DNA from 3 places in the Dickeya ananatis genome. Region 1 is predicted to be linked to each of the others. Evidence: predicted binding sites of a transcription regulator. Region 1 holds the regulator's gene; each other region holds the start of a gene.

The links. The regulator LexA, encoded in region 1, represses DNA repair genes until DNA is damaged. The targets are predictions, from matches to a motif close to TNCTGTATGTACATACAGNA.
Positions count from the first base shown of each region.
Region 2: the regulator LexA is predicted to act here: its motif matches at 8,690-8,709, upstream of FGI04_RS09545 (DNA translocase FtsK 4TM domain-containing protein).
Region 3: the regulator LexA is predicted to act here: its motif matches at 5,142-5,161, upstream of mutH (DNA mismatch repair endonuclease MutH).

Region 1 is NZ_CP040816.1:3,588,097-3,598,699, forward strand. It holds gene FGI04_RS15915 (LysR family transcriptional regulator) at 1-851, opposite strand, end outside; gene FGI04_RS15920 (pirin family protein) at 961-1,668, shown strand; gene zur (zinc uptake transcriptional repressor Zur) at 1,804-2,313, shown strand; gene lexA (transcriptional repressor LexA) at 2,538-3,149, opposite strand; gene FGI04_RS15935 (diacylglycerol kinase) at 3,259-3,624, opposite strand; gene plsB (glycerol-3-phosphate 1-O-acyltransferase PlsB) at 3,753-6,242, shown strand; gene ubiA (4-hydroxybenzoate octaprenyltransferase) at 6,435-7,319, opposite strand; gene ubiC (chorismate lyase) at 7,320-7,835, opposite strand; gene groL (chaperonin GroEL) at 8,176-9,822, opposite strand; gene FGI04_RS15960 (co-chaperone GroES) at 9,875-10,168, opposite strand; partial or broken gene FGI04_RS15965 (FxsA family protein) at 10,374-10,603, opposite strand, start outside.
Region 2 is NZ_CP040816.1:2,159,279-2,169,881, forward strand. It holds gene FGI04_RS09520 (glutathione S-transferase family protein) at 1-423, shown strand, start outside; gene dmsD (Tat proofreading chaperone DmsD) at 503-1,117, opposite strand; gene serS (serine--tRNA ligase) at 1,397-2,692, opposite strand; gene FGI04_RS09535 (replication-associated recombination protein A) at 2,799-4,142, opposite strand; gene lolA (outer membrane lipoprotein periplasmic chaperone LolA) at 4,150-4,764, opposite strand; gene FGI04_RS09545 (DNA translocase FtsK 4TM domain-containing protein) at 4,954-8,628, opposite strand; gene lrp (leucine-responsive transcriptional regulator Lrp) at 8,746-9,240, opposite strand; gene trxB (thioredoxin-disulfide reductase) at 9,742-10,603, shown strand, end outside.
Region 3 is NZ_CP040816.1:3,227,353-3,237,955, forward strand. It holds gene thyA (thymidylate synthase) at 1-730, opposite strand, end outside; gene lgt (prolipoprotein diacylglyceryl transferase) at 761-1,624, opposite strand; gene ptsP (phosphoenolpyruvate--protein phosphotransferase) at 1,847-4,093, opposite strand; gene rppH (RNA pyrophosphohydrolase) at 4,108-4,635, opposite strand; gene mutH (DNA mismatch repair endonuclease MutH) at 5,408-6,094, shown strand; gene FGI04_RS14280 (TerC family protein) at 6,269-6,985, shown strand; gene FGI04_RS14285 (YgdI/YgdR family lipoprotein) at 7,139-7,357, shown strand; gene FGI04_RS14290 (NADP(H)-dependent aldo-keto reductase) at 7,559-8,599, shown strand; gene FGI04_RS14295 (autotransporter domain-containing protein) at 8,668-10,603, opposite strand, start outside.

The DNA.
Region 1 (10,603 bases):
TTGGCTTCGCCCATGCTATCACGCCGCCATGCCATGATGATTTGGACTTCGATGATGTTTTCCGGACTGACGACTCGCAGCCTGCCTTCGGCAATATCCTGAGCCACCCGTTCATAGGGCATTGTCGCCACCCCCAGTCCGGCCAGCAACGCCCGTCGCTTGTCATCCATCGAACTCACGGTCAAACGCGGCTGCTTATCCAGCAATTGCACTGTTAGTACAGGGCGCTCGCGGGCGGTATCGGCAATCGCAATACCGCGATATTTAACCCGCGTCACTTCCGATAACGGCTCCGGTTCATCGTGAATCGGGTGGTCCGGGCTTGCCACATACACGCTCTTCATGGAGTAAAGCTTGCGGGTGTTGATTTCCGAAGACGAGCGAAAGTGCATGTCCGGTGCGATAACGATATCTGCCCGTCCTTGCTCAAGCCGTTCCCATGCCCCTGCCAGCACCTCCGTCAATAATGACACCTGGGTATTGGCTTTTAGCGACAACTTATCCAGCAAAGGGAAAAAACGCTCGGTCGGCACCAATGCTTCCATCACAATGGTCAGATGGGTTTCCCATCCACGCGCCAGCGCTTCGGCATCCGTCGTCAACTTGTCTGCAGCTTCCAGCAAGATGCGTCCACGCTCCAGCAGCATACGCCCCACATTGGTGAACTTCGTACGATGCCCGGAACGGTCGAACAACACGACATCCAGCTCATCTTCCAGTTTCTGCATGGTATAACTCAGGGCAGAAGGTACACGCCCCAGCTCATCTGCAGCGGCGGCAAAACTTCCCCGGCGATCGATAGCATCCATGACTCTTAAGGCTTCCAGTGTTAGTGCCCGTTCCTTTGCCATTTATTCACTCATTCAGGATTTTTGAACGTGCCGACCAGATTAACTGGCTAACAATCCATCGTCCAGACAATTACTATCGCTTCATCAATAATTCTCAGGGTCGAATACCATGATCATTAGCAGAGCAGCAGAACAATGCGGCAAGGCTGACTATGGCTGGTTGCAGGCGCGCTATACCTTTTCTTTCGGTCATTACTTTGATCCTGATCTGCTGGGCTTTGCCTCGCTGCGGGTGCTCAATCAGGAAGTACTGGCCCCCGGCGCCTCCTTTCAGCCACGCTCCTATCCCCGCGTGGATATCCTGAATATCATCTTGCAGGGTGAAGCAGAATATCGTGACAGCAACGGCAACCATACCCGGGCCAAAGCTGGCGAGGCCTTGTTGCTCGCCACGCAACCCAATATCAGCTATAGCGAGCACAATACTGGCAGTGAGACGCCACTGACCCGGCTACAGCTGTGGCTGGACGCTTGCCCTACCCGGGAAAACCAGTGTCTGCAACGGCTGCAGGTGGAAGAGCAGCAGCCTTATCAGTTGATTGCATCGCCAGATGAATCTGCCAATGCCCTCCATCTGCGTCAGCAGGTCTGGATCCACCATGTGAATCTGGCCGCCGGTGAACAACATCACCTGACACTGAACGGCAACCGGGCTTATCTGCAGTCGATTTACGGTACTCTGCATATTAATGGGAATAGCGCGCCGATACCGAGCGTATTGCGTTGTGGCGACGGTGCGTTTGTTCAGCAGGAAAAGAGTCTTATCGTTCGGGCAGAAACCGCCGCACGTGCATTACTGATAGACCTGGTGGTCTAAGTGCCTTCGGGCTCAGCAGACGAATCCCCCTAATGCGGGAGCCACCCAAGTAACCTCGATGTCGCTATCTCGGCGTTTTTGTCCAGTCATGATAATATGCCGGGATAATTTCACACTCGCTTCAGGGTTACTGCAATGGATTCAACCAATCCGGACAAACTTGTTGCCCAGGCTGAACAGCTTTGTCAGCAACGCAATGTACGTCTGACGCCTCAACGTCAGGAGGTGTTGCGTTTGATGGCCCTGCAGCCTGGTGCGATCAGCGCGTATGATCTGCTGGATCTGCTCCGTGTTTCCGAACCGCAGGCCAAACCCCCAACCGTCTATCGCGCACTGGATTTTTTGCTGGAACAAGGTTTTATCCATAAGGTGGAATCTACCAACAGTTATGTACTGTGCCATCATTTTGAGGAACACAGCCATACGTCGGCGCTGTTTATCTGCGATCGGTGCGGACAAGTGACAGAACGCCAGACGGAAGGGGTGGAAGAAACCCTGCACCAGCTAGCCAAACAGGCAGGTTTTGCCTTGCGTCACAGCGTGGTGGAAGCGCATGGTTTGTGTGGCGAATGCCAACAGGTTGAATCTTGCGAACATCGGGACAGTTGCCATCACGATCACAGCATCCCCGTGAAAAAACGCTGAACAGCGAAAACGATGAGGTGCCAAGTGTGAAGCGCTGCTTCACACTGCTTTATCCTGATTTCTCTTGAATCCATTGCTTCTCCTGAATTCATTTCTGAATTCATCGCCCTTCCCTGACGCAAACCGGAGATCAAACCGGGAAATAAAAGGTGCCCATCCAGACACACTGGACACCAGTATGGGCAATGCGCATCACCCATCAAGGGCGGACTGGAACAGGGGCGTCAGCTCCAGTCGCTGTTGCGGATAACACCCACCGCCAACCCTTCAATGGAGAAGTTTTGCTCACGCAAATCGACAACGATCGGTGAAAACTCTTTATTTTCTGCCAGCAACTGAACAATGTTGCCCTGCTTTTTCAAGCGTTTAACTGTCACTTCATCTTCAATGCGCGCGACAACAACCTGACCGTTACGCACATCCTGCGTTTTATGTACCGCCAGCAGGTCACCATCCAGAATTCCGATGTCTTTCATCGACATCCCACTCACCCGCAGCAGAAAATCAGCGCTGGGTTTAAACATTGCGGGATCAACCTGATAGTGACATTCGATATGCTGCTGAGCCAGCAGCGGTTCACCGGCGGCGACACGGCCAATTAACGGCAGACCTTGGTCTTCTTCTTCCATCAACAGGCGGATTCCACGAGAAGCGCCCGTCACAATTTCAATGACGCCTTTACGTGCGAGCGCCTTGAGGTGTTCTTCGGCTGCATTGGGCGAGCGGAAGCCCAACTGACTGGCAATTTCGGCCCGGGTGGGCGGCATACCGGTTTGTGAAATATGATCGCGAATCAGATCATAAACCTGCTGTTGTCTGGTAGTTAGCGCTTTCATTCCGCCCCCTGTTTGTTTATACAGTTTCGCTGTGAGTATATACAGGGAAAGTGCCTATGGGAACCGCGAGATTGCTATTGCACGGATTTTTCTGTGATTATGCAGAGCGTCACGCAAAACGGCTCCACAGTATCCCGCCCCACACGACTGCCGCCAACAGACAGGCGACGAATACCGCCGCCGAGCCGATGTCTTTGGCCCGGCCTGACAATTCGTGGTAATCCGTACCGACGCGATCCACCACCGCCTCAATCGCACTATTGACCAGCTCAAACAGTACGATCAACACGACTGCGCCGATCAACAGCAGTCGTTCCACCATGGAAACCGGCAACCAGCAGGCAATAATCACCGCGACCAGCGTAAGCAGGAGTTCCTGTCGAAACGCCGCCTCATGCTGCCATGCCTGTTTCAATCCTTGCAGCGAATAACCCGTCGCTTTGATGATGCGGGTCATTCCGGTTGCTTTGTTCATGCGTACTCCGCCTTTAATTTGTGGTTGGCCATGATTTTAACGCGCAGCCCTGGTTTCATCACCACAGATATCCTGTCTGGTTTCTGGTATCCTTGGCCCGAATTGCTAACAAGAGGCTTCTGGTTGTTATGTCAGGTTGGCGTATAATTTACTATAAACTACTGAATTTCCCGCTAAAATTACTGGTTAAAAGTAAGGTCATTCCACAGGATCCCGTTAATGAACAACGGTTGGATCCGGCGCGGCCCATTTTCTATGTCCTGCCTTACAACTCCAAGGCGGATTTGCTGACTCTGCGCACGAAATGTCTGGAGCAAGGCCTGCCCGATCCGCTGCAACCACTGCAGATCGATGGAAAAACCTTACCGAGCTACGTTTTCGTTAATGATGGCCCGCGTCTGTTCCGTTATTACGTGCCTAAACAGCAGTCGATAAAGCTGTTCCACGATTATCTGGATCTGCATCGCAACAATCCGCAACTCGATATACAGATGGTGCCGGTATCCGTCATGTTCGGTCGTTCGCCTGGCCGCGAAGGGCAGAGTCAGGGCACACCACATCTGCGCCTGTTGAACGGTATTGAAAAATTCTTCGCCGTGTTATGGCTGGGACGCGACAGCTTTGTACGTTTCTCCGTCCCCGTATCACTGCGTTACATGGCAACCGAGCACGGCACCGATAAGACTATCGCCCACAAGCTGGCACGCGTAGCACGGATGCACTTTTCTCGTCTGCGGCTGGCGGCAGTCGGCCCGCGTTTGCCGGTCCGCCAGGAGCTGTTCAATAAGTTGCTGTCTTCCCGCGCTATCGCCAAAGCGATTGACGATGAAGCGCGGGTGAAAAAGATTTCGCATGACAAAGCCCAACAAAACGCCATCACGCTGCTGGAAGAGATTGCTGCCGACTTCTCCTATGAAGCCGTGCGGTTATCAGACCGTGTACTGAGCTGGACCTGGAACCGCTTGTACCAGGGCATCAACGTGCATAATGCCGAACGGGTGCGTCAGCTGGCACAAGACGGGCACGAAATCGTCTATGTCCCCTGCCACCGCAGCCACATGGACTATCTGCTGCTCTCCTACGTTTTGTACCATCAGGGCCTGGTGCCGCCGCATATCGCTGCCGGCATCAACCTTAACTTCTGGCCGGCTGGCCCCATTTTCCGTCGTCTCGGCGCGTTCTTCATCCGCCGCACGTTCAAGGGCAACAAACTCTATTCCACGCTGTTTCGCGAGTATCTGGGTGAGTTGTTCACCCGGGGTTATTCGGTGGAATACTTTGTCGAAGGCGGCCGTTCCCGTACTGGTCGTTTGCTGGAGCCCAAGACCGGCACACTAGCCATGACCATTCAGGCGATGCTGCGCGGTGGAACTCGCCCGATCACATTAGTGCCGATTTACATCGGCTATGAGCATGTGATGGAGGTGGGCACCTACGCGAAAGAGCTGCGCGGCGCGACCAAAGAGAAAGAGGGTTTCCTGCAAATGGTGCGCGGGTTACGCAAACTGCGCAACCTCGGTCAAGGATACGTGAACATCGGCGAACCGCTGTCGTTGACCACGTACCTCAACCACCACGTACCACAGTGGCGTGATGCCATCGATCCTATCGATCCGCAACGACCAGCCTGGCTGACGCCAACCGTGCAGGATATCGCCGATAACATCATGGTGCGTATCAACAATGCCGCGGCGGCCAACGCAATGAACCTGTGTTGTACTGCGCTGCTCGCCTCCCGCCAGCGGGCGTTAACCCGTGAGCAGATGGAAGAGCAACTGGAGTGTTACCTGCAACTGCTGCGTAATGTCCCTTACAATCAGGATGCCACCGTGCCGAATCGAACCGCTGCCGAGCTGTTGGATCACGCACTGGGTATGGATAAGTTCGAAGTGGAGAAGGATAACGTCGGCGATATTATCATCCTGCCGCGCGAGCAGGCGGTGTTGATGACGTACTATCGCAATAACATCCAGCATATGCTGGTACTGCCGTCGTTAGTTGCCAGCATCGTGATGCACTGCCGCCGTATTACAACCGCCGAGCTGCTGCGCCAGATAACACTGATTTATCCGCTGCTACAGGCTGAATTGTTCCTGTATTACGAGAAAACCGCACTGGCGGACGTACTGAATGATCTGGTCGCCGAGCTGGCGAATCAGCAACTGATTCAGACCCGAGATGATGTGCTGGAACTGAACCCTGCACGAATCCGTACGTTGCAATTGCTGGCCGCCGGTGTGCGTGAAACGCTGCAGCGTTATGCCATTACGCTGGCGTTGCTGAACGCCAACCCGTCCATCAGCCGTGGTGCGCTGGAGAAAGAAAGCCGCAGTATGGCGCAGCGTCTGTCTGTATTGCATGGTATTAATGCGCCAGAGTTTTTCGACAAGGCGGTCTTCTCAACGCTGGTCAACACATTGCGTAACGAAGGGTACGTCAGCGATACGGGTGAAGCCGTGCTGGAACATGTGCAGGCAATTTACGCCATACTGGGTGAACTGCTCACGCCAGAAGTCAAACTCACCATTGAAAGTGCCAGCCTGGCGCAGGAAAGCAGCGAAAGCGAACCCGCTGTGAGTCTGGCTGAAAAGGAAAAAGAAAAGGAAGACGTCGAGTAACGATGAAGCCCTGCGCAGACGCGCAGGGCTGTTTTACCACTCAATAACCGCCCTGTTGCGATAAAACAGCCAGCCACAAAACTATTTTTCTTTTATAAAACTATCTTGCTTTTATAAAACAACCTTTCTTTTATAAAACCATCTTTCTTTTACAAAACAATCTGCTACAAACAGCTTACTACAGAAAACCGGCTACAAACCAAACAGGATGCCGAAAAACAGCACCATGCCGACATAATTGTTATTGTTGAATGCCCGGAAGCAGTCATCACGTTCACGCCCGGCAATCAGCCGTTGCTGATAAGCGAACAAGGCAGCAGCCACCAGCACCGACCAGTAGAAAATCTGGCTCAACCCCATCATCCTTCCTAGTGCCAGCATCGCCACCAGCGTCATCAGTTGCAGTACGCCGATAATCAAGGTGTCATGACGGCCAAACAAGATGGCGGTGGATTTTATCCCAATCTTGAGATCATCGTCGCGATCTACCATCGCGTATTCGGTGTCATACGCGATGGTCCAGCAAATGTAGGCAAAAAACATCAGCCAACAGGCGGCAGGCAAGGATTCGCTAACGGCGGCATACGCCATCGGGATAGACCAGCCAAACGCGGCTCCTAAAACCAGTTGTGGCAGATGGCTAACGCGTTTCATGAATGGATACACCCACGCCAGCGCCAGCGCGGCAACCGATAACCAGATAGTCAGCGGGTTCATGGTCAGTACCAAACCAAACGCCAGCAATACCAGAACAACAAACAGCACCTTGGCAGATTGTTCACTCACTAACCCGGCGGGTAACGGTCGTGCGGCGGTACGTTTGACGTGCCCATCGAAATGGCGATCGGCGTAGTCATTAATCACACACCCTGCGGCACGCATCAAAAATACCCCTGCCACAAACACCAGTAACGTCCAGAGCGTCGGTGCGCCACGTCCTGCCAGCCATAATGCCCACAGTGTTGGCCATAACAGCAATAACGTGCCAATCGGCTTATTAATACGCATCAAACGGAAATACGCACCCCAGCGTCCTGACGTTAACAATCTTTCCAACGCCTGATTCTCCTTTTGCATTCAGCCCTGATGGGCGTCGGGGAAATAAACGGGGGCATCCGGCAAAAATAGCTCGGTAATCAGCAACGGATTGCCCGACAAAAGCAAACGCGCACGCCGCACCCACAGCGCGCCACATCGACCAGTTTGAATCACATCGCGCGGCGGTGGCCCTTGCAGGAACAAATAACGCCCCAGTGGCGTATTGCCAATCTGCGTCAGGTCAATATCAGCCTCTTCCAGCGTCTGCTCCGGTATCACAGTGCGGCCGAATAACCAGGGCTTGCCGTCACCTGACAGCGTAACCTCACGTAGCCAATAGCGCTCACTCAACGGCAACAACGCCGCTTCACCCGCCACCTCTGGCGACGAGACAAACTGCTCCTGCCCGACTTGTACCGTCAGGCGTAAGCAATGCCGTTCAAGACGGCGCGTCATAGACTCGTGGTAAACCAGCCAGTCCATCACCGACGCAGGTAATTCTTCAGGCGCGCACCACTCAACCGAGTGCAGGCTAGCCAACGCCTCATCAGACATCTCTTCCATTCCACCCGGTGTTTAATAAATAAAACGCGCTTATTGTAACGCAGAAGCTCATTGTAGCGAAGAAGCGTGCGCTGATAACAGGTTCCGAACCCCGCGTTAACGATTTGAGCGATTTTCACACAAGATAGCTATCCAGCTCACAGCCTGTTGCAAATGCATGGTGCGGCGTCACGCATCAGATACGTTGTAAATAGATGCGCTGTAAAGACGTCACGGGCGAGCGCAACACACCAGAGCGCTGGCACCATAAAAAAAACTACCCGGCGAAAGCCGGGTAGTTTCTTGTGCGACGGGTATCGTAGCGAAGATATCGCTACGACGGCGCGGCTGATTACATCATGCCACCCATACCACCCATGCCGCCCATGCCACCAGCAGCACCTAAATCAGGCGCATCGCCTTTCGGCAGCTCGGTCACCATACATTCGGTGGTGATCATCAGGCCCGCTACGGAAGCCGCGTACTGCAGAGCAGAACGGGTTACCTTGGTCGGATCCAGAATACCCATGTCGATCATGTTGCCATACTGCTCGGTTGCCGCGTTGTAACCGTAGTTACCTTCACCCGCTTTCACGTTGTTAGCAACCACAGACGGCTCTTCACCGGCGTTGGAAACGATCTGACGCAGCGGCGCTTCCATGGAGCGCAGTGCAACACGGATACCCACGTTCTGGTCTTCGTTGTCGCCAGTCAGTTTGCTGATAGAGGCCGCTACGCGCACCAGCGCCACGCCACCACCGGCAACCACGCCTTCTTCAACGGCAGCACGGGTCGCGTGCAGCGCATCTTCAACGCGGGCTTTCTTCTCTTTCATTTCAACTTCGGTCGCAGCACCGACTTTGATAACCGCAACACCGCCAGCCAGTTTAGCTACGCGCTCCTGCAGTTTTTCACGATCGTAGTCGGAAGTCGCTTCTTCGATCTGCTGGCGAATCTGGGTAACACGACCCTGAATTGCCGCTTCGTCGCCCACGCCATCGATGATGGTGGTGGTGTCTTTGTTGATAACCACACGTTTAGCCTGGCCCAGATCTTCCAGCGTCGCTTTTTCCAGCTCCAGACCGATTTCTTCAGAAATCACAGTACCGGCAGTCAGGGTAGCGATGTCCTGCAGCATAGCTTTACGACGGTCACCGAAGCCCGGCGCTTTCACCGCAGCAACTTTCACGATACCGCGCATGGTGTTAACCACCAGCGTTGCCAGCGCTTCGCCTTCTACGTCTTCAGCGATGATCAGCAACGGTTTGCCAGCTTTGGCAACAGCTTCCAGCACCGGCAGCATTTCGCGGATGTTGGAGATTTTTTTGTCAGCCAGCAGGATGAATGGGCTTTCCAGCTCAACAGAACCAGTTTCCGGTTTGTTGATGAAGTACGGAGACAGGTAGCCGCGATCGAACTGCATACCTTCAACCACGTCCAGCTCGTCTTGCAGACCAGAGCCTTCTTCTACGGTGATCACGCCTTCTTTACCTACCTTTTCCATGGCTTCAGCGATCAGCTTGCCCACGGTTTCGTCGGAGTTGGCGGAGATGGTACCTACCTGAGCGATAGCTTTGGTATCAGCGCAAGGAACGGACAGTTTTTTCAGTTCTTCTACAGCAGCGATAACCGCTTTGTCGATACCGCGTTTCAGATCCATCGGGTTCATGCCCGCAGCAACGGCTTTCAGACCTTCGTTAACGATAGCCTGAGCCAGTACTGTCGCGGTGGTGGTGCCGTCGCCTGCTGCATCGTTAGCTTTAGAGGCAACTTCTTTCACCATCTGAGCGCCCATGTTTTCGAACTTGTCTTCCAGTTCGATTTCACGCGCAACGGACACGCCGTCTTTGGTGATGGTCGGCGAGCCGAAGGATTTGTCCAGTACTACGTTACGGCCTTTCGGGCCCAGTGTAACTTTTACTGCATCAGCCAGCACATTAACGCCACGCAACATTTTTACTCGAGCGTCATTACCGAATTTTACGTCTTTAGCTGCCATTGGTAGTTTCCCTTGAATTCGTTTCGTTCAGTTCACAGATGATTACGTAAGATTAGGCTTCAACAATCGCCAGAATGTCGCTTTCAGACATGATCAACACCTCTTCGTTGTCGATCTTCTCAGTCTTCACGCCATAGCCATCATTGAAAATGACGATATCGCCTACTTTCACGTCCAGCGGTTTCACTTCACCGTTTTCCAGGATGCGGCCATGGCCAACAGCCAGGACTTCACCACGGGTGGATTTACCCGCTGCAGAACCGGTCAGAACGATGCCGCCAGCAGATTTTGACTCAACTTCTTTGCGCTTGACGATTACGCGGTCATGCAATGGACGAATTTTCATTGATAGCTCTCCTTTGAGAAAGTCCATATCAGCTTAGGTTAAATGCCGGATGTATCTGACATCCGGCCTTGTGGTGAACTAAGTGGGGACGTTTCACGACGCTTCAAGGGAGGAAAGAAATTTTTTTTGCATTAAATGAAATTTTTCTGCCAAACCCCGGCGACAAACGCGCCCGACGCCAGTCAACGCCCCACAGGGGCCAGATTTAGCGATGCGAGGAACCACCGGGTGGGTTGCCGTTGTGGTGATTATCGTTGTTATGGTCGTTGTGATGATCGTTGTCGGATTGATCCAGCCGCTCATGCTCATCTTTACGCTGAAACTCACCTTCAAACACATTGCCCTGACCACCTCGGCTATTCGGCCCGGGACGCCCCCCCCCAGACTTGCAGGTGCGGCATCAGTTTAAGCGTCAGGTGTTTTTGTATCGGCGGC
Region 2 (10,603 bases), 1.4 Mb from region 1:
GTTCTGGCAGAGACGGGACTGATTCTGGAATATCTGGTTGCGACATTTGGCCCGCATCTGGCACCGCCCGCTGATAGCCCAGACTTCTGGCGTTACCGGTACTGGATGCACTACGCCGAGGGCTCGTTAATGTCGGCCATGTTACTCAAACTGGTGGCGTACAAGATGGGTCCGTTCGGCTGGCCAATCCGCAATATGGTCAATACCCAATGCAACCTGCATTACGATTTTCTGGAACAAGAAGCGGCGACCTCTCGCTGGCTGGCCGGTGATACTTTCTCAGCAGCGGATATCATGATGGGATTCCCGTTGGATATCGCCGCTCAACGCGGCTGGATCTCACCATCTCGCCCTCACCTCTGGCGTTTACTGGAAGCAATGCGTGACCGACCTGCCTGGCAACGAGCTGCACGGTACGGCTAAAAAGCATTCACCAGATGCCACATACATCAATCCCCCCCAATGTTCACAGAAAGAGCTGGGGGGTATTACTCAATGCGGATTAATAAAAAAGCGCCTTCTCCGTCTGAATTAACTGAAAACGCCACTGCCAGTCCTGCAGGGTAATGTGTGTTAACCGAGCCACCCCCTGATAGAACGGATGGCAGCAATGGCGCTCCAGTAAATCCAGATAACGCATCGACCACGGTAGCAAATGTTCGCTAAGCAGTTCCGGCAGGCTGTCTGGCTGATTTTCCGCACACCACGCTGCCAGCATCAGCATCAACCCAATGTGATCTTCCGGTTCATGGCGATCACAACGCGGCTCAATCCCCAACTCCCGCAACCAACGCCGCAGCGCCAGTGTCGAATCACCAAACAACACGTTCTGCCTGTCAAGGTATACCGACCCCCAGGGTGGTACGGGCATGCCTTCATCACCACTGAACCATCGCTTCCAGGCAAGCGATAACCGCTCATCGTAACCGGGTTGTAACCCGCTATGAATTTGTCGGGCAACAGTGGCGATATCGGCCTGACTACCACACGGCCATGTCCGTTGCCACGCGGAATGCCTCAGCCGTTCAATCAACACGACATTGTGTTCATCATCAGGTGCGTAATAGAGTAGCGCGCCCAGTAAGCGTCCGGTCAGACTAACGATATGTCGTGGCATAAATCACCTCGCTGGCTCAATCTTCAGGAGTTTTCCCCTTATTCTCATCATGCTGCCCTTGCCTTTCTTCTTTTGAAAACCGCTCGGTCAGTGCAATGACAAAAAACTTAGAACCCTATGAGCCAGCGCTCCATAAGAGGATGCCTGAATCCTCTTATCAACGTCGCTATAAGCGCGGAATCAGACTATTCCACACCGCGTCATCATGCCTGAATGAATTTCAAAAGATAAAAAAAGCGCTCCGAAGAGCGCTTTAATAAAATGAAATGTTGCGGAGGGTTAGCCAATAAACTGCACACCGTTCATATACGGACGCAGCACTTCTGGCACTTCGATCCGGCCATCGGCTTGCTGATAATTTTCCAGCACCGCAACCAGCGCACGCCCTACAGCCAGACCAGAGCCGTTCAGGGTATGTACCAGACGGGTTTTCTTGTCGCCTTTGCTGCGACAACGCGCTTGCATACGGCGAGCCTGGAAATCCCAACAGTTGGAGCAGGAAGAGATTTCACGGTAGGTATTTTGCGCCGGCAACCAGACTTCCAGATCGTACGTTTTGCATGCGCCGAAGCCCATGTCGCCGCTGCACAGCAGCACTTTGCGATACGGCAGTTTCAGCAGTTGCAGTACTTTTTCCGCATGGCCGGTGAGTTCTTCCAGCGCTTGCATGGAGTCTTCCGGACGGACGATCTGCACCATTTCGACTTTATCGAACTGGTGTACACGGATAAGACCACGCATATCCCGACCATAAGAGCCAGCCTCAGAGCGGAAGCATGGTGTATGTGCGGTTAGTTTGATCGGCAGAGACTCTTCATCCAGAATTTCATCACGTACCAGATTGGTTAACGGCACTTCCGCGGTTGGAATCAACGCATAGTTGCTGGTTTCAGATTCTTCTTCCAGAGGGCGGGTGTGAAACAAATCCTCTTTAAACTTAGGCAACTGCCCCGTGCCATACAATGTGGCGTGGTTGACCAGATAAGGGACATACGCCTCCTCATAGCCATGCTCAGCGGTATGCAGGTTGAGCATAAACTGCGCCAGCGCACGATGTAACCGGGCTACCTGACCTTTCATCACTGAGAAACGGGAACCAGTCAGCTTCACGCCCAGCGCCATGCTCAAACCGCCCGTCATGTCGCCCAGGTCTACATGGTCACGCACCGGGAAATCAAACTGACGTGGTTCACCCCAACGCATGACTTCCTGATTTTCTGTGTCGTCTTTACCCAGTGGCACACAATCATCAGGCATATTGGGAATCGTCAGGGCAATGCTTTCAATGTCGCTCTGCACCTGCTGTAATTCAGCCTTGGCGGCATCCAGTTTCTCACCCAATTCATTTACATCACGGCGCAGTGGTTCAATATCTTCCCCACGCGATTTAGCCGCCCCAATCTCTTTCGATCGCGAGTTACGTTCTGCCTGCAAATTTTCTGTTTCAACCTGAAGCACTTTGCGGCGTTCTTCCAGATTACGCAGCGCTTCTACATCCAGTTTAAAATTTCGGCGAGCCAGTAATTTTTCGGCGACTGCGTCTAGCTCATTACGCAGTAAATTGGGATCGAGCATGCTAGTCCTGTGCTTGTATTATTAAGGGGATATTGATAATTACAGGGTGCCGGTGGCGGCACCGTGCAGAAGAAAATCTCGCAATAACCTTACCGCAACGTGAATGCTAGCGGTAGCGTTTTGTCGGGCTATTTTGATCCTGAGCAGCGAGCCAGGCCAGCTTTTCACCAATCTTGCCTTCTAAACCACGAGAAGTCGGCTGGTAATAGCGTGTTTCTGCCATTTCAGGGGGGAAATACACTTCGCCAGCGGCGTAAGCGTTAACTTCATCATGCGCGTAACGGTACTCTGCCCCCAGGCCCATCTCTTTCATCAGGCGGGTAGGCGCATTGCGTAAATGCTCCGGCACATCGTAATCCGGTTTTTCACGGGCATCACGCATCGCCGATTTAAACGCGGTATACACGGCATTACTTTTCGGCGCACACGCCAGATACACTATCGCCTGAGCGATAGCCCGCTCACCTTCCGCCGGACCGACACGGGTGAAACAATCCCAGGCGGCTATCGCCACCTGCATGGCACGGGGATCGGCATTGCCGACATCCTCGGAAGCAATCGCCAAAAGACGGCGGGCAACGTATAGCGGATCGCCCCCGGCGGTAATGATGCGGGCATACCAATACAACGCAGCATCCGGTGCCGAGCCACGAACCGATTTATGCAACGCTGAAATCAGGTCGTAATAACGATCACCTTTGTTGTCGAAGCGGGCGCTGCGTTCACCAGAGACTTCTTTCAGCAATTCCAGCGTCAACAGGCGTCGGCCAGTGGCGTCGGCTTCGGCCATATCCGCCATCATTTCCAGCAGATTCAATGAACGGCGAGCATCGCCGTTGACCAGTTCTGCCAGCAAATGACGGGTTTCATCAGGCAGTACAATCTGCTGCCCACCTAATCCGCGCTCTTTGTCCTGTAACGCCTGCAACAGTACCTGCTCAATATCCTCAACACTCAATGCTTTGAGCAGATAAACACGTGCGCGAGACAACAACGCCGAATTAAGTTCGAACGATGGGTTTTCCGTGGTAGCCCCAATAAACGTGATGGTGCCATCTTCGATATGGGGTAAAAACGCATCCTGCTGGCTTTTGTTAAACCGGTGCACTTCATCCACAAACAGGATGGTACGCCGTCCGGCATCACGGTTCTGGCGGGCCCGCTCGATCGCTTCGCGGATCTCCTTGATGCCAGACGTCACCGCAGAAATACGCTCGACATCAGCCTGACCGTAATGGCCAATCAACTCAGCCAGCGTTGTCTTCCCGGTACCGGGCGGTCCCCACAGAATCATGGAGTGAAGCTGCCCGGCTTCAATCGCACGTGGTAACGGTTTTCCTGGCCCCAACAGGTGCTGCTGGCCGATATACTGCGCCAGAGTAACCGGCCGCATTCTCGCGGCCAGCGGCTGAAACTGTTGATTGGAAAAATCGAGGGACAGGTTACTCACACACGCCTCACTGACGCTGGTCGTCCACCGCTACGCCTTTTGGCGGCATAAAGCGAAACTTCGCGGCATCCACATCGCCATTCTGCTGGTTCTTCAGCGTATAGGCACTGCGCTGCCCATCCTGTTCGGTGGCGGTAAAGCCATGAATCGTGCCGTCGCTGCTCACGTTAATAGAAAACTGCTTGAGGTTACCGCTCGCCACCCGGGGGGTCAGATCAAACTCATCCCCTTTCTGACTCACGTTATATTTGCCCCAGTCTTTCGGGTCATTACGGGTAATCAGAATAAACGGTGTATTGCCTGTCGCGTCTTTCACCCAGGTTGCCGTGACTTGTTCCACGAAAGGGTTATAAAACCATAACGTTTTGCCATCAGACACCAGCGTGCTTTCATCCGGTGTCGTGGTTTTCCAGTTAAACAGATTCGGGCGTTTTACCCACAGTTCACCGGCCCCTTCTTGCACTGCTGCGCCATCATTCGTTGTGACTTTCTGCGCAAAGCTGGCATGAAAGCTATTCACTTTGCTAAGACGGCTCTGCAAATCACTGGCGGCATCAGCATAGACTGCGCTGGAAACCAGACTGGTGAGCAAACAGCCCGTTATCAACCCTATTTTTATCATACAAAAAATCCTTTGCGTGTTCTTACCGCGACTGCGGCCAACCACAGGCGTCGCGCTCAACCGAACGCGACTCGGCTGGGCGCTACTGTATCCCAGCCGGAAGCGGCATGACAGACGAATTATCTGTTATCTACGACATTTTACGCTTCTTTGCAGGACGGGTGCAGGAAGCGATATCACCACTGAACATTACTCCATCGGTGGCGGAGCCAGCACCTCACGGTTGCCATTATGGCCGGGGCTGCTGACAATCCCCTGCATTTCCATCTGTTCAACGATACGCGCTGCGCGGTTATAACCGATGCGGAACTGTCGCTGTACCCCAGAAATTGAAGCACGCCGTTTTTCCACCACGAACGCTACCGCCTGATCGAACAACGGATCTAATTCTTCGTCTCCGTCAAAGCCCAGGCTACCGCCCTCGCCATCGTCATCACCGCTAATAATGCTATCGATATACTCAGGACGGCCACGCGCTTTCCAATCCTGAACCACCGCATGCACTTCCTGATCACGGACGAACGCCCCGTGAACACGAATCGGGATCGACGAGTTGGGCGCCATATACAGCATATCCCCCATACCCAACAGCGATTCTGCGCCACCCTGATCGAGGATGGTACGAGAATCAATCTTGCTTGATACGGTAAAGGCAATACGGGTCGGAATGTTGGCCTTAATAAGGCCAGTAATCACGTCGACCGACGGACGCTGCGTTGCCAGCACCAGATGTATCCCAGCGGCACGGGCCTTCTGCGCCAGACGCGCGATCAGCTCTTCCACCTTCTTGCCCACTGCCATCATCAGGTCAGCGAACTCGTCAACCATCACCACGATATAAGGCAGTTTTTCCAACACCGGCGGCTGGGTATCCATACTGTCACCCGGCTTCCAGAATGGATCCGGGATCGGGCGCCCCATCGATTCAGCCTGCATCACGCGCTCGTTATAGCCGCTGAGATTACGCACGCCCAGCGCTGACATCAGTTTATAGCGACGCTCCATCTCACCAACACACCAACGCAGTGCGTTAGCGGCGTCTTTCATGTCGGTCACAACTTCGGTCAACAGATGCGGGATACCCTCGTATACCGACAATTCCAGCATTTTCGGGTCGATCATGATAAAGCGAACATCCGCGGGCGTCGCTTTATACAGCATGCTGATGATCATGGCGTTCACACCGACCGATTTCCCTGAGCCGGTGGTACCGGCAACCAGTAAGTGCGGCATTTTCGCCAGATCGGCCACTACTGGCTGGCCAGAGATATCTTTCCCCAACACCACAGCCAGCGGCGAAGCGTTGTCACGGAATCGGTCGCAATCCAGCACTTCGCGCAGGAAAACGGTCTGACGATGGCGGTTAGGCAGTTCAAGCCCCACATAAGGTTTGCCGGGGATAACCTCGACAATACGCACCGCTACCACCGACAAAGAACGCGCCAGATCACGCGCCAGATTGGAAATACGGGCGGCCTTGACGCCAGGCGCTAAATCCAGCTCAAACCGGGTGATCACCGGCCCGGGATGGTAATCCACCACCGTCGCCTTGACGCGGTAATCCGCCAGCCGGGTTTCAATCAAACGCGCCATCTCATCCAGTGCAACCCGATCAACCGGCGCGTCATTCATCGACGGAGGCGTTAGCAGATCCAACGACGGCAATGGCGTTGTCGGCTTCTGCAATGGTTGATCATTTCGCATCAGGAAGGGATGAATCAGGCTATCCATAATCGACGGTGATGATTCCATTTCCGCCGGTTTAGGCTCAACCGGCACAGAGGCAGGTTCATCATCCGGGAACGACTCCTGGGCCGAGAGAGTAAACAGCGGCTCCGATGGGCCATCATCCACAAGGTCGGCAAACGGCGAAATGGCATAAACGCTGTCTTTTGTCTGATGTGCTTCTGCCTGATGTACTGCTGACAGGTGTGGTGCTTCGGTTGTCAGCACATTGCCAGAGACATGACCGCCTGTGGTTACAGGCGGTTCAGCCACGACCGCGCGCGGCACATCAATTTCTTCCGGTTCTGGCTCATGACTTTCACCGTAACGGGAGTGCTGAATGGCAGCGAAATCACGCGCCAGTTGCGCCTGCAATAACGCGTCTTGTGCTTCTTCGTGGTCCGGGTAGGTATCGCCGTAGCGCTCACGTTGCTGGTCGGCAAAAGCTTGTCGTAATGCTGCCTCCTGGGCCAACGCCTCCTGATCATCGTCAGAAAAACCTGTCGGTGCCGATTGTGCAGAATGCAGCGATGGTTGAGCAGCTAATGCCGCCACCGTATCTGATGGCGTTACACCATCTTGTGCCAGCAGCCCCTCGGGTGCGGTTAGCCCATTTTGCGTTGTTGAAGCGCTTGTTGGCTGCTCTGCATGGGATGCCTGCGCCCGTTCGGCCTCACGAGCCTGCTGTTCAGCCAGCCGCTGTGAAGGCAGTTTGATACCATACGATGCCAGCTCACGCCGTGTGGGAATGCGCACCGGATTGGGTCGCGGCAATTCCGGCCCCATACCGCGTTTCACCTGCGGATTATTCTCTTCATCAGTAGTGAATGCCGGCATAAACGGCGTCGCACTCTTAGGCTCCGGTTCACTGATTGCCGCGACAGTACTCGCAACGGCAGCCTCTGTTGTCACCGTCGCTGCTGTTCGGCCAATACGATCGTCTGCCTGCAATGTCAGCGGCTGCCAGTCCGGCATAGTTTCCAGCAAGGATGGCGCAGAGCCAAACGATGATGACATGACACCGCCAGAGACAGACGATGGCGGATAGGACATCGTCACCGGAGGGACATCCGCTCGCTGAGCGACTTCTGGTGAGGGTTTCATGGGCGATGGCACTGAGTACGCAGTCGGTTCTGGCAACGGCGTCATCGCTATCGGTTCAGGATGTGGCTTCAGCACCGGTTCCGCATCAGGCATCGCCGTCGTGTGCTGACTCTGATTTTCTCTCTGCAGCACATCCACTGCTGCCGCTACTGTGTCAGCGACTGGGGTAGCTAGGGTAGCTGACGTATCCGCCTGTGCTGATGCGGCCGCCACTGCCGATATGGCCGTCACAGCGGGTGCGGAAAACAGCACGTCGTCTTCATCCTCGTCTGCCGGGGACGGTGCAGGCGCAATCAGCACATCGTCTTTATCGGCATGCACGTGCTCCTCACGCAAACTATCGTGACGGGAGGCGTCGTGTTTCGCGTCTACGGGTTGTTCATCGATATCATCGTCATCGTAAAGGTAGTCATCTTCACGACGACGGCCGGAAAAGAGTGTCAGGCATCCCATGACACCAGCACCGATCTTTTCCGCAATCGTCAACCAGGACCAGCCCGTGAACAGGGTCAACCCTGCCGCCCACACGCACAACAAAATCATGGTGGCACCAATATTGTTGAAGCGCGGAATCATTGAGCTACTGAGCAGGCTGCCTAGTACCCCGCCAGAAGCGAAATAGTAGATGTCGTCTACGTTAAGCGCTGCCAGCCCACAGGACGTCAGTATCAAGGCTAATGTGCCGATAAGGCGCAATGAAAGGGCAAAATAATCCAACGTGGCGCGTTGTCCGCGCTGGCGATGGACAACCCAGCACAGCGAGATCATCACAACAGGAATGGCATACGCCAGTACGCCAAAAACGAAAAACAGGGTATCGGCCAGCCAGGCCCCTACCCCGCCCCCCAGATTATGAATCGGCTCATGCCAGGCAGTCTGTGACCAACTGGGGTCCGAAGGGCTGAAACTCAGTAGCGCTACCGCCAGATAAATAGCAAAAAGCACCACGACGATTAACATCGCTTCAAGTAAACGTCGACCCGCGCTGAGTTTTTCCAGCGTGATGTCTTTATCTTCTGTGTATTCCTGGCTCAAGCGTCTCTCCAGGTTCCCTGTAAATGTTTCATGATAAAGCGCCGAGTATCCCCCGGCGCCATACTGTACAGATTCACAGGAGTGTAGCTGAATTTATCAGGTTATGCACCTTTGCCGTCAGCGGGTCTTGATGACCAGCCGGTTGCTTTGCTTCACTTCTTCCATCACCACATAGGTGCGGGTATCGTTCACACCCGGCAGACGCAACAGCGTTTCTCCCAGCAACTTACGGTATGCCGACATATCCGGTACACGGGTTTTGAGCAAATAGTCAAAATCCCCAGAAACCAGATGACACTCCTGGATTTCCTCAAGTTTTTGCACGGCTGCATTGAACTGTTCAAATACATCCGGCGCACCACGGTTGAGGGTGATTTCAACGAACACCAACAACGACGCATCGAGATAATGCGGATTCAGCAGTGCGGTATAGCCATTAATAAAACCCTGTCGTTCCAGACGCCGAACGCGCTCCAGACACGGGGTTGGCGAAAGCCCGACCCGTTTGGAAAGTTCCACATTTGAGATACGCCCGTCTTTTTGCAATTCGTTCAGGATGTTGCGATCGATACGATCAAGATCTTTTCCCGGACGCTTTTTCGTGTCTACCATTCTTATTGTCTCTCTTCACCCTTCCCTGTTAAACCGCTGTCTCTGACCAACTTCAATGTACCAGAGCCACCCCTAAAGAAGACCCCTGCCTTTTGTAATGTGGTCCTGCTCTGTTCCAACCGCGTTTACGGAAACGTTATAGCGATACCGATTATAGATAACCGGGCCGACGCCGCCGATTCAGACCCAAACGCATAAAAGCCGGAGCATTCAACTATTCACATACAAAATATTTCCTCTTCCAAGGATGTTTTCGCAAAAGCACAGCCGATTGTCAAAGTAAAACAATTAAAATCAGAAGAAAGTGCCAGATTCAGCCTCTGCACCCCATTAGTGCAGCGTTTTCATACGTCACCTGCCACCAACCAGACGCGTTACCCGCGCCTGCCGATATTTCGTAACGATTGAACTAATAGCCAACAACATTTCTCCACACTTTTTTTACGCAGGTAATTTCCTTACAATCGGCTACATCGTCCGTTCGAGTGAAATGAGGAACTCATGAGCACTGCCAAACATCGTAAACTATTGATTCTGGGTTCAGGCCCGGCAGGCTATACCGCCGCGGTCTATGCTGCGCGGGCAAACCTAAGTCCACTGCTGATCACCGGGATGGAAAAAGGCGGTCAGTTGACGACCACCACTGAAGTGGAAAACTGGCCTGGTGACGCGGATGACCTCACCGGTCCGTTGCTCATGGAGCGTATGCACGCCCATGCAGTCAAGTTCAATACCGAAATCGTGTTTGATCACATCACGCGGGTTGATCTACAAACTCGCCCGTTCCGCCTGTTTGGCGACAGCGACGAGTACACCTGTGATGCCTTGATCATCGCTACCGGTGCATCTGCCCGCTATCTGGGGCTGCCGTCCGAAGATGCCTTCAAAGGCAAAGGCGTATCCGCCTGTGCTACCTGTGACGGTTTCTTCTATCGCAACCAGAAAGTGGCGGTCGTCGGCGGTGGCAATACCGCTGTCGAAGAAGCGCTGTATCTGTCCAATATCGCCGCTGAAGTGCATCTGATCCACCGCCGCGACAGTTTTCGTGCAGAAAAGATTCTGATCGACCGCCTGATGGCCAAGGTCAGCAGCGGCAATATCGTTCTGCATACCAATCGCACGCTGGATGAAGTGCTGGGTGACGATATGGGCGTAACCGGTGTGCGCCTGCGCGAAGCAACTGGCGAAGCAACCGAACAGCTGGATGTCGCCGGGGTATTTATCGCTATCGGCCACAGCCCGAATACCGCCATTTTTGGCGACCAGTTGGCGTTGGAAAACGGCTACATCAAGGTGCAATCCGGTATTCACGGTAACGCCACACAAACCAGTATTCCCGGTGTCTTCGCCGCTGGTGATGTGA
Region 3 (10,603 bases), 360 kb from region 1:
AACGATAATCAAACAACGACTCCGGGCGGCGCTTGATAACCAGCTTCGGCAAGGGACGCGGCTCGCGGCTGAGCTGCAGGCGAGTCTGCTCCAGGTGGTTGTTATAGAGATGGGTATCGCCACCAGTCCAGACGAAATCACCGACCTCCAGATCGCACTGCTGCGCCATCATGTGCACCAGCAACGCATAACTGGCGATGTTGAACGGCAGGCCAAGGAAGATGTCGCAGGAGCGCTGATACAACTGGCAGGAGAGTTTACCGTTAGCCACGTAGAACTGGAAAAAAGCATGGCAAGGTGCCAGCGCCATTTTATCCAGCTCACCCACATTCCAGGCGGAAACGATGATGCGGCGAGAATCCGGATCCTGCTTCAGTTGATTCAGCACGGTCTGGAGTTGGTCTATCTGGCGCCCATCCGCTGCCCCCCAGGCGCGCCACTGCTTACCGTATACCGGCCCCAGTTCGCCATTCTCATCCGCCCATTCATCCCAAATAGTGACCTTATTGTCATTCAGGTAACCGATGTTGGTATCGCCATTGAGAAACCACAACAGTTCGTGGATGATCGAGCGCAGGTGGCAACGCTTAGTGGTCACCAGCGGGAACCCCTCCTGCAGGTTGAAACGCATCTGATGACCGAAAATCGATAACGTTCCCGTGCCCGTGCGGTCATCCTTGGGAGTCCCTTCTTCGAGCACTTTTTTCATCAGTTCCAGATACTGTTTCATACCACCTCTATCTCAATAATTTATCAACAATTACTGCCGGGCTGACTGCCGACGGTACGCCCATACCATCATCAGAATACCCGCTAACACCATCGGTACTGACAGAATCTGCCCCATACTGATGCCGCTAAACAGCCCCAATTGTGCATCCGGCTGGCGGAAAAATTCCACAATAATACGGAAACAGCCGTAGCCAATAAGAAACAGCCCAGATACGCTGCCCATTGGGCGCGGTTTACGAATAAACACATTCAGAATGATGAACAGCACTACCCCTTCCAGCGCCAGTTCATACAACTGCGACGGATGACGCGGCAACACACCGTACTGGTTAAAAATGGCCTGCCACTGCGGATTACCCGCCGCCAGCGCCATGTCTTCACCGCGAGAGCCAGGGAACAGCATCGCCCACGGCGTGTCAGTCGTGACACGGCCCCACAGTTCACCGTTGATAAAGTTACCCAGACGGCCCGCGCCCAGACCAAACGGAATCAACGGCGCGATGAAATCAGAAACCTGGAAGAAATGGCGTTTGGTACGGTGCGCAAACCACAGCATAACCGTGATAACACCCAATAATCCGCCGTGGAAAGACATGCCACCGTCCCACACCCGGAACAGATAAAGCGGATTATCCAGAAATAAAGGGAAAGCATAGAACAATACATAACCCAGACGGCCGCCGACAAACACGCCAAGGAAACCGAAGTAGAGCAGGTTTTCTACTTCGTCTTTGTGCCATCCGCTACCCGGTTTGTTCGCCCGGCGCACCGCCAGCCACATAGCGAACACAAACCCGACCAAATACATCAATCCATACCAGTGCAGGGAAACCGGTCCTAATGAAAAAATCACCGGATCAAACTTGGGAAACTCCAGATAGCTCGTCGTCATCAATCACCACATTCTTGTTGCTTTGTCCCTGATTTCGGGGCTATTAAGGGGCCGAGAGAAGGCAGCACCGCCATCGCCCGTCTGCGGTTGCGCATAATAGCATAGCCAGTAGAAACAGTTGGCAACGAGGAATAAAAGAACTGTAAACATTTCCGGGTAACGCCGTCCGGATGAGGGAATCAGGATGGAGAAATCCGGGTAGAGAAATCGAACGGCCTGCGTTTAACGCCCACCACGAATCAAACCGCCCAATCCCCGCTCTTCAATGAAAATCGACGCCCACTGACGGACTTCACTGGCGGTTTGTGCGTTAAGCACTTTATTGACCAATTGGCGTGTTTCATCCTCGCCAATGCGGCGCAGCAGATATTTGATGCGGGCAACGCTGCGTCCGTTCATGCTCAGCGTGCGGAACCCGAGACCAATCAGTAACAAGGCCCCCATCGGTTCACCTGCCATCTCGCCGCACACCGAAACGGGCAGCCGATAATGATGGCATTGGGTGATTATCATGTTCAGCGCCTGCAACATTGAGGGATGCAAGCTGTCGTATAACGAACCAACATGTGGGTTATTGCGATCTACCGCCAGTAAGTACTGGGTCAGATCATTGGTACCAACGGAAACAAAATCGATACGGGATGCCAGATGCGGCAACAGGAATAACACCGACGGCACTTCAATCATAATGCCGATACGCGGGCGCGGTGACGGGAAGCCAAGCAGTTCCGACACCTCCGCTGCCGCCCGGTCGATCAACCGTTTTGCTTCATCGATCTCATCCAGGCTGTTGATCATCGGCAGTAAAATGCTCAAATTGCCGATATGGGCGTTGGCACGCAGCATGGCGCGAACCTGAATCATGAAGATTTCTGGCTGATCCAGCGTGACACGAATACCGCGCCAGCCCAGACACGGGTTTTCCTCACTGATGGGCAGATAAGGCAACTGCTTGTCGGCACCGATATCCAGCGTACGCAACATCACCGGTCGGGTCGGATACAGCCGCAGCATGCCTTCATACTGCGTCATCTGTTCCTCTTCCGAAGGAAAACCATTTTGTAGCATGAACGGAATTTCGGTGCGATACAGGCCGACGCCGTCAACCTGGTTGATAAAGCGCTTCTCATGCTCGGCGCTCAGACCGGCATTGAGCATCACATCCACCCGTTCGCCGCTTTTCAGCACCGCCGGGCGTTCCATATCGTCTTCCGCCAGCCGGGTGAGCTCGTTCTCCTCGCTCAACAGACGTTGATACTCCTGCACCAGCACCGGCTCTGGGTCCACCAGCAGCTCACCGCGATACCCATCCAGAACCAGCAGGCGCTGATGCAGTAGATCAGGCTGAATATCCGCGCCCATCAACGTGGGGATGCCCATCGCCCGCACCAGAATGGCAGCGTGGGAATTGGCAGCACCGTCATAAGCCACCACCCCAGCCAGACGATCCTGCGGGACTTCGGCCAGCAACGTGGCGGTCAGCTCATCGGCCACCAGAATAAAACGCGGCGGCCACTGCCCATTGCTTTGAGCATTGTCGTCAAGGTGAAACAGCAGACGCTGACCTAACGCACGCAGGTCACTGGAGCGATCTCGCAGGTAAGGGTCCTGCAGACTGGCAAACTGCGCCGCGAACCGCTCGATCACGACTTTAACGGCCCACTCAGCCACGCTGCCGGTATCCACTTCCTGAAACAAATCACGTTTCAGACGGGCATCGTTTAGCAAGTGAGAATAGAAATCGAAGATGGCCGCGCTCTCTTTTTGCGAGCTGGCGCTAAAACGTTTGCTGAAACGGCGAAACTCCGCGCCAGCCTCTTCCATCGCCACCAACAATCGGGAACGTTCACGATCACTGTCGAGACTGGAGGCAGGAAACACCAGTTCCAACGACGGCTGGCTACGATCCTGCCAGCCCGGTGCAATAGCGACGCCGGAAGACGCCGCCATCGCTTTAATGCGTGTCTGGCGGTATTGCCCGAACAACGCCTTCATTTGGGATAGGGAAAGGATGGCCGCCATCTGGGTGGCCAGCGTCACCATGAATGATTCTTCGTTTTTGTCGAACTGCCGGTGCTCGCGCTGCTGCACCACCAACACGCCCAATAACTGACGCCGGTGGATAATCGGCACACCCAGAAAGGAGCGAAAGTGCTGCTCACGGACAGCAGGAATAAATTTGAAGCTAGGGTGGCTTTGCGCATCCGCCAGATTGATAGGCTCCGCCCGCTCGCCCACCAGGCCGACAATCCCCTGACCAAACGCCAGCGTGATGGTACGACCGCGCGGCTTTTTCAACCCGCGCGTCGCCATCAGGTAATAACATTGACGATCGTGATCAGCCAGATAGATAGAACAGACTTCCGTATCCATCGCCAGACAGGTTTCATTAACCAGAATATCCAACGCATCACTCAGCCGGGCCGCGGCCGCAACCTTTTCAATAATTTCTCGCAGTCGCGTGAGCATCATGATGTGTCGGATTATCCTCGTTTTCGTCTGGTGCCTGATGATATTCGGGTAGCCGAATTCTCCTGTAGCTGCATCACGGCGATGACAAATTCCTTCATCACCTTACGGTAAACATCCCGTTTGAACGACACCACCTGGCGTACCGGATACCAGTAGCTCACCCAACGCCAGCCGTCGAATTCCGGGGTGCCGCTGCTTTGCATATTGATGTCGGATTCATTACACATTAACTGTAGCAGAAACCATTTTTGCTTTTGGCCGATACATACCGGTTTTGTATCCCAACGCACCAAACGTTTTGGCAATTTATAGCGTAACCAGCTTCGGGTGGAAGCCAGGATACGAACGTCCTTTTTCCGCAGCCCCACCTCCTCGAACAGTTCGCGGTACATCGCTTGTTCCGCGCTTTCTCCGGGGTTGATCCCCCCTTGAGGAAACTGCCAGGAGTGCTGGCCGTAGCGGCGAGCCCACAATACCTGACCCTGCCGATTACAAATTACAATACCAACATTCGGGCGGTAGCCATCATCGTCGATCACCGGACTACCTCGATAAACTAGAATGCAAAGATGACTCGATTGTTTCACACTCCTGACAGACGGTAAACTCCCGCTTTACATCCCTTTTATTGATGTGTTTGCGACAATCGCGACACATGTCGGTGGCTCGGGTCGCAGCCTTGCCATTCCCACGAGATTTTAGATAACACATCGGTAACCCACAGATAGGATCGAAGTTATAAACATTCGCCTGGCAATTCCGTCGGTTTATTCACTTTTTCTGTGGACATCTTTGTGAAGAACATCATGAAAAAGTGCGCAAAACTCATAGCAACTTTTATGTGAGCATGATCTACAACGCTAAATTGCCATTCCCTTTCAACGAATTAACCGGCTTTTCCCCGTTCCATCCACTTCTCACCACCACCCGATGCGAATCCGGTTTTCAGAATGGCGAAAGATCGCACTACGACGGTTTTATCCACAGGCAACGAGGAAAAACCAGCCAAAAAATCAGCAAAACCAGCAAAACCACCGTCCGTCAAGGCTGTAAATCAAAACAGTAATCCTGAGTTATCCCGGTTATCCCAAAAATCTGTGGATAACATAGTGTAAAATCCTGTTCATTGTCGGTGTCTTGTCATGAACAAAAACCGGCGGTATGTTTTTCGCTGTGGGGAGCAGGAGAAAAATCATAAAAGAATCATGCTATTATTATTTTTCTCCTGAATAGCTGAATGCCTGACGTTATCCCCCGTTATAGCTGTATTTTTTTTAATCAACCCTGTTATCAGTAACGGATACTCGATCCATGCAGACACCCACGCCCCATCAGGTACCACCGGACAGCGAACACACACTGTTGCTACGGGCGCAAACACTGGCCGGTTACTCACTGGCGGAGCTGGCCCGAATCGCCCAATTACCGCTGCCCGCCGACCTGAAACGCGACAAAGGCTGGATAGGCGTCTTGTTGGAACGTTTTCTGGGTGCCAGTGCCGGCAGTAAACCCGAACAGGATTTCCCTGATATCGGGATTGAATTAAAAACCATCCCGGTGGATGAACAAGGACGCCCACTGGAAACCACCTTTGTCTGTGTAGCGCCACTCACTGGCAACAGCGGTGTCACCTGGGAAAGCAGCCATGTGCGCCATAAATTGGCCAGAGTGCTGTGGATTCCGGTGGAAGGTTCACGCCCTATTCCACTGGGGGATCGGCGTATCGGTGCGCCGCTGTTGTGGAGCCCCAGCCCTGAAGAAGAACAACAATTACGTCAGGATTGGGAAGAATTGATGGATTTGATCGTGCTGGGCAAGGTGGAAAGTATTACCGCCCGTCACGGTGAAGTGTTGCAGTTACGCCCCAAAGCCGCCAATAGCCGGGCGCTGACGGAAGCCATTGGTGAACACGGGCAACCGATTATGACGCTACCACGCGGTTTTTATCTGAAGAAAACCTTTACCACACCGCTACTGGCCCGCCATTTTCTGTTGTAATAACCCAGAGCAGCGGTATACCAAGAGTGCCCCTCTGGGTATATCTCTCTCACCTGATTCCCGGTGCGCCGAGACCACAGCCTGAAAAGAGGGCGGCGATAAATCCGCTTGCCTGTGCGGCATCAGGCCGGAGATAATAGTCATTTACATTTCGTTTAAGGATGTACTGAGATAATGCTCGATTGGATCGCAGACCCTAATGCCTGGCTGGCGCTAGGGACCCTCACCATATTGGAAATCGTCCTTGGCATCGACAACATCATCTTTTTGTCGCTGGTCGTCGCCAAACTCCCTAAACATCAGCAGAATAAAGCCCGACGCATCGGTTTACTCTGCGCCATGCTGATGCGACTCTGCCTGCTGGCGTCAATCGCCTGGGTTATCAGGCTGACCAATCCGCTGTTTAGCGTATTCGGACAAGCCGTTTCTGCCCGCGACCTAATCTTATTCTTCGGTGGCCTGTTCCTTATCTGGAAATCCAGCAAAGAAATTCACGAAACGATTGAAGGCGGTGCGGAAGATCATACATCACAGGTACACTCGTTCCTCGGTGCCATCGTGCAGATTATGCTGCTGGATATCATCTTCAGTCTGGATTCCGTGATCACCGCAGTCGGCCTGTCTGACCACCTGTTTATCATGATGGCCGCCGTGGTGATTGCCGTCGGTGTCATGATGTTTTCCGCACGTCCTATCGGTGAATTCGTCGACCGTCACCCCTCGGTGAAAATGCTGGCGTTGTCGTTCCTGATTCTGGTGGGCTTTACACTGATTCTGGAAAGCGTGGCGATTCATGTGCCGAAAGGCTACATCTACTTCGCCATGTTCTTCTCCATGTCGGTGGAAGCACTGAACCTGATGCGCGGTAAGAAATCCGTCAAAAATCAGTAATTCTCTGGCGGGAAACGGTGCATTCACCGTTTCCCTGCTTATCCTTACGTATCTTTTTAATTTTTTTACCATAAATCCTAACCTCATCCGAACGACGCTTTGCTAGACTGAAAAAATGTTCAATTTTTTTGCTAAACAATAGGTAAATTCAGCATGCGATCCCGGATAACAACCGCCATTGCCCTGACTTTTGTGGTCCTACTCTCCGGCTGTGCCAGCCACTATGTTATCGCCACGAAAGACGGTCAGATGCTGTTGACCAAAGGAAAACCCGTGCTGGATCCTGCAACCGGACTACTCAGTTATACTGATGAAGATGGCGTACAACACCAGGTCAACAACAACGGTGTTTCTCAGGTAATGGAACGCTAAGGGGTGATTCAGGGCGGTTTGAGGGATACGGACCAAACCGCCTTCGTTGCAGCGATCCGGTCAGGGGAACGTCGTTTTTGCCCTGATCAATGCGTAGTCTGACCGCACAAAGGGTCTTCCCCCCTCGCCACGGCTTAGTTATAGTCAAAATTGCGGTGCCGTCGCACCCGCGTTACTCAGAAGAATAAAAAGGAAACCGCAATGCTCTATCACCGTATTCCCCACAGCAGTTTGGAAGTCAGTACACTCGGTTTGGGTACCATGACCTTCGGCGAGCAAAATAGCGAAGCAGACGCCCATGCCCAGTTGGATTTTGCGGTTGCCGCCGGTGTTAATCTGATTGATACCGCAGAAATCTACCCGGTTCCGCCACGGCCGGAAACGCAGGGACTCACGGAGAGCTACATCGGTTCCTGGCTGAAAAGCCGCGGCGGGCGTGAAAAGCTGATCATCGCCAGCAAAGTCGCCGGGCCAGTGCGTCTCAATGATAGTAGCTTGCGCCCGCAGCAGGCGCTGGATCGCAAAAATATCCGCGCCGCACTGGACGACAGTCTCAAACGTCTGAACACCGATTATATCGACCTGTATCAGTTACACTGGCCGCAGCGTCAGACCAACAGCTTCGGCAAGCTCAATTACCAGTACACCCAGGAAAAACCGGCCGTCACACTACTGGAAACACTGGAAGCGCTAAACGAACAGGTGCGGGCGGGGAAAATCCGCTATATCGGTGTATCGAACGAAACCCCGTGGGGAGTGATGCGCTATTTGCAACTGGCGGAAAAACATGAGTTGCCGCGTATCGTCTCTATTCAAAACCCTTATAGTCTGCTGAACCGCAGCTTCGAGGTTGGTCTGGCTGAAGTTAGCCAGCATGAAGGCGTGGAACTGCTGGCCTACTCGCCGCTGGCATTCGGCACCTTGACGGGTAAATACCTCAACGGCGCTAAACCGGCAGGCGCACGTAATACGTTGTTTAGCCGCTTTGTCCGCTACTCGGCCCCCCATACCCAGCAAGCCATCACCGAATATGTGGCGCTGGCGAACAAGCACGGTCTGGACCCGGCGCAGATGGCGTTGGCGTTTGTGCGTCAGCAACCGTTTGTCGCCAGTACCCTGCTTGGTGCGACAACGCTGGAACAGTTAAAAACCAACCTGGATAGCCTGAACCTGACGCTCGGCGAAGAGATCCTGACGGAACTGGAAGCTATCCACCACCGCTTTACCATTCCCGCACCTTGATAATGAACTGTGCTTTGATAATGTACTGCGTCTTCCCAGGAAGGCGCAGTTCCCACAGTACCGTTCAGTCAGAACGCTATGCTAAATAACGCCTGCGCACTGTCATCTTTAATGCGGGTGGCGCGATCGCCTTGATACCCCAGTGACAAATGCATATTACGGGAAAAATCCACTGCCACCCCTGCCCGCATCAGGCGCGTGTTATCCGCCAGCGGCAACCCTTGTGTGGTAAAGGTATCGCCACCGGAAACAAAGCGTAAACGAACCTGATTGTCATCGTGGGTTAAACGATGCTGATAGCCGATATCCCCATACAACGACACCGGCAGGCGTGATAACGGCCGGACTTTCAGGCGCAAGCCACCGGTTGCAAAGGCGCTACGGCTGGTCTCTTTATCAAACGCCAGCGCCGCACTGTTACCGCTCTCCTGCCCTGCCTGATTTTGCAGCCAGACCCAGGCGGTATTGCCATAAGGCTCTACACTGACGTTATCAAAGAAGTCAAAGCGGTGGCTGGCTTCCACAAACCCCTGAGCGAGATTGGCGTGATAATCACCGGTTGCCTGCCCGTCCAGGCCAGAGACAGTAATACCGCGCTGGTTATCGAGCGTGATATAGCTGTAACTCAGGCCAGAGCGCAGATCGAGCGCCAGTGCCCGACCAGACAAATACACACCGGCATGCCAGGCGTTCAGATCACCTCTGGATGCACGAGAGTCCATCGTGATTTGCCCTTTTTCCGCACCAACGGCAACCCCCAACGCCCCTTGTTCGCCAACCGGGGTACCATTGCCAAGCAACACGCCGTAACCATTGTATTTGAGTCCTGCCTGTACGCCATCGCTATCCTGGCGACCCTCATACCCCCAGCTACTGACCCAGGGTTCCACGCCTTTGCCTGCGCTGCTCATGGTGTTGTTCAGAATCTCTCTGACCGACTGGCTGTTTTGAATCAGCGCGTTGCGTGCGCTGGCATAAAACTCACCGTTTAGATTATCAAACGCACGTCGGGCGCTGTCGGCATCCGGCAGATCAGCAATTGCGCTCAATACCGCCGTACCCGATTGGTTATCGATAGCGTTAGCTATCGCACTCTGATTCGCGGTTTGCGCCACATCGCTAAAACGCACACTGTTACGCACCACACTGACCTGCGCGCTTTGCGCGTTATAGGTCAATGCATTGGTCAAAAACAGCGAATTGTTCGTCGACTCCAGTGCATCAAATGCACCGGTCAAGGTGCCAGCCTTCACCAGCGTGAACTGCTCCCCCAGATGGGCGGGAGCTTGCCCAACCAACTTAACCGTCCCGGCCAACTGGGCAGTATTCGTCACCACCAGTTGGTCAGCGTTACCTTGTTGATCGATCTCCACCAGATAAATGGAGCCAGGATCAAAGCGTACATTGCCCACCGTGAGTGTGCCGATTGAATTGCCCGGTGATAATGTGCCGCCATTCTGTACCACGACAGAGCCGTTGATAGTGCCATGCCCACCCAGTATCGCTCCAGATAATACCCAGGCGTCACCGGTCAGACGCCCGGCATCACCGGCGACCTTACCGACAATCAGCTTGCCACCTTCTACTACCGTCGGACCGGCAAAGGTGTCATTCCCTGTCAGGTATAGCGTACCGGCACCCTGCTTACGCAGGCCTACATCCAGCCCAAGCAACGTACTCCCACTGGTGGTGTTTTTCACCTGGCCGATGTCGTTACTCCAGGTACTATCAATACCTTTGGTATCAATAGAGTACAGGGCAAAATTCCCACCAAACGTACCGCTACTGAGGTCGCTGTCCACCAGACGTTTCGCGTTCAGTAAACCGGGGCCTTGTACCGCTTTAAACGCATTGACGACCCCTTGCCCGAATAGCGCCTGATAGTCACTCTGTGACATCACGGTAATATTCTGGTCGGCAGCCGCGCTCAAAATCGCCGCGCGCACCTGATCATCCGTCATACCGTTATAGGGGCTTTTAATTTTCAATGAGCTTATTAGTGTG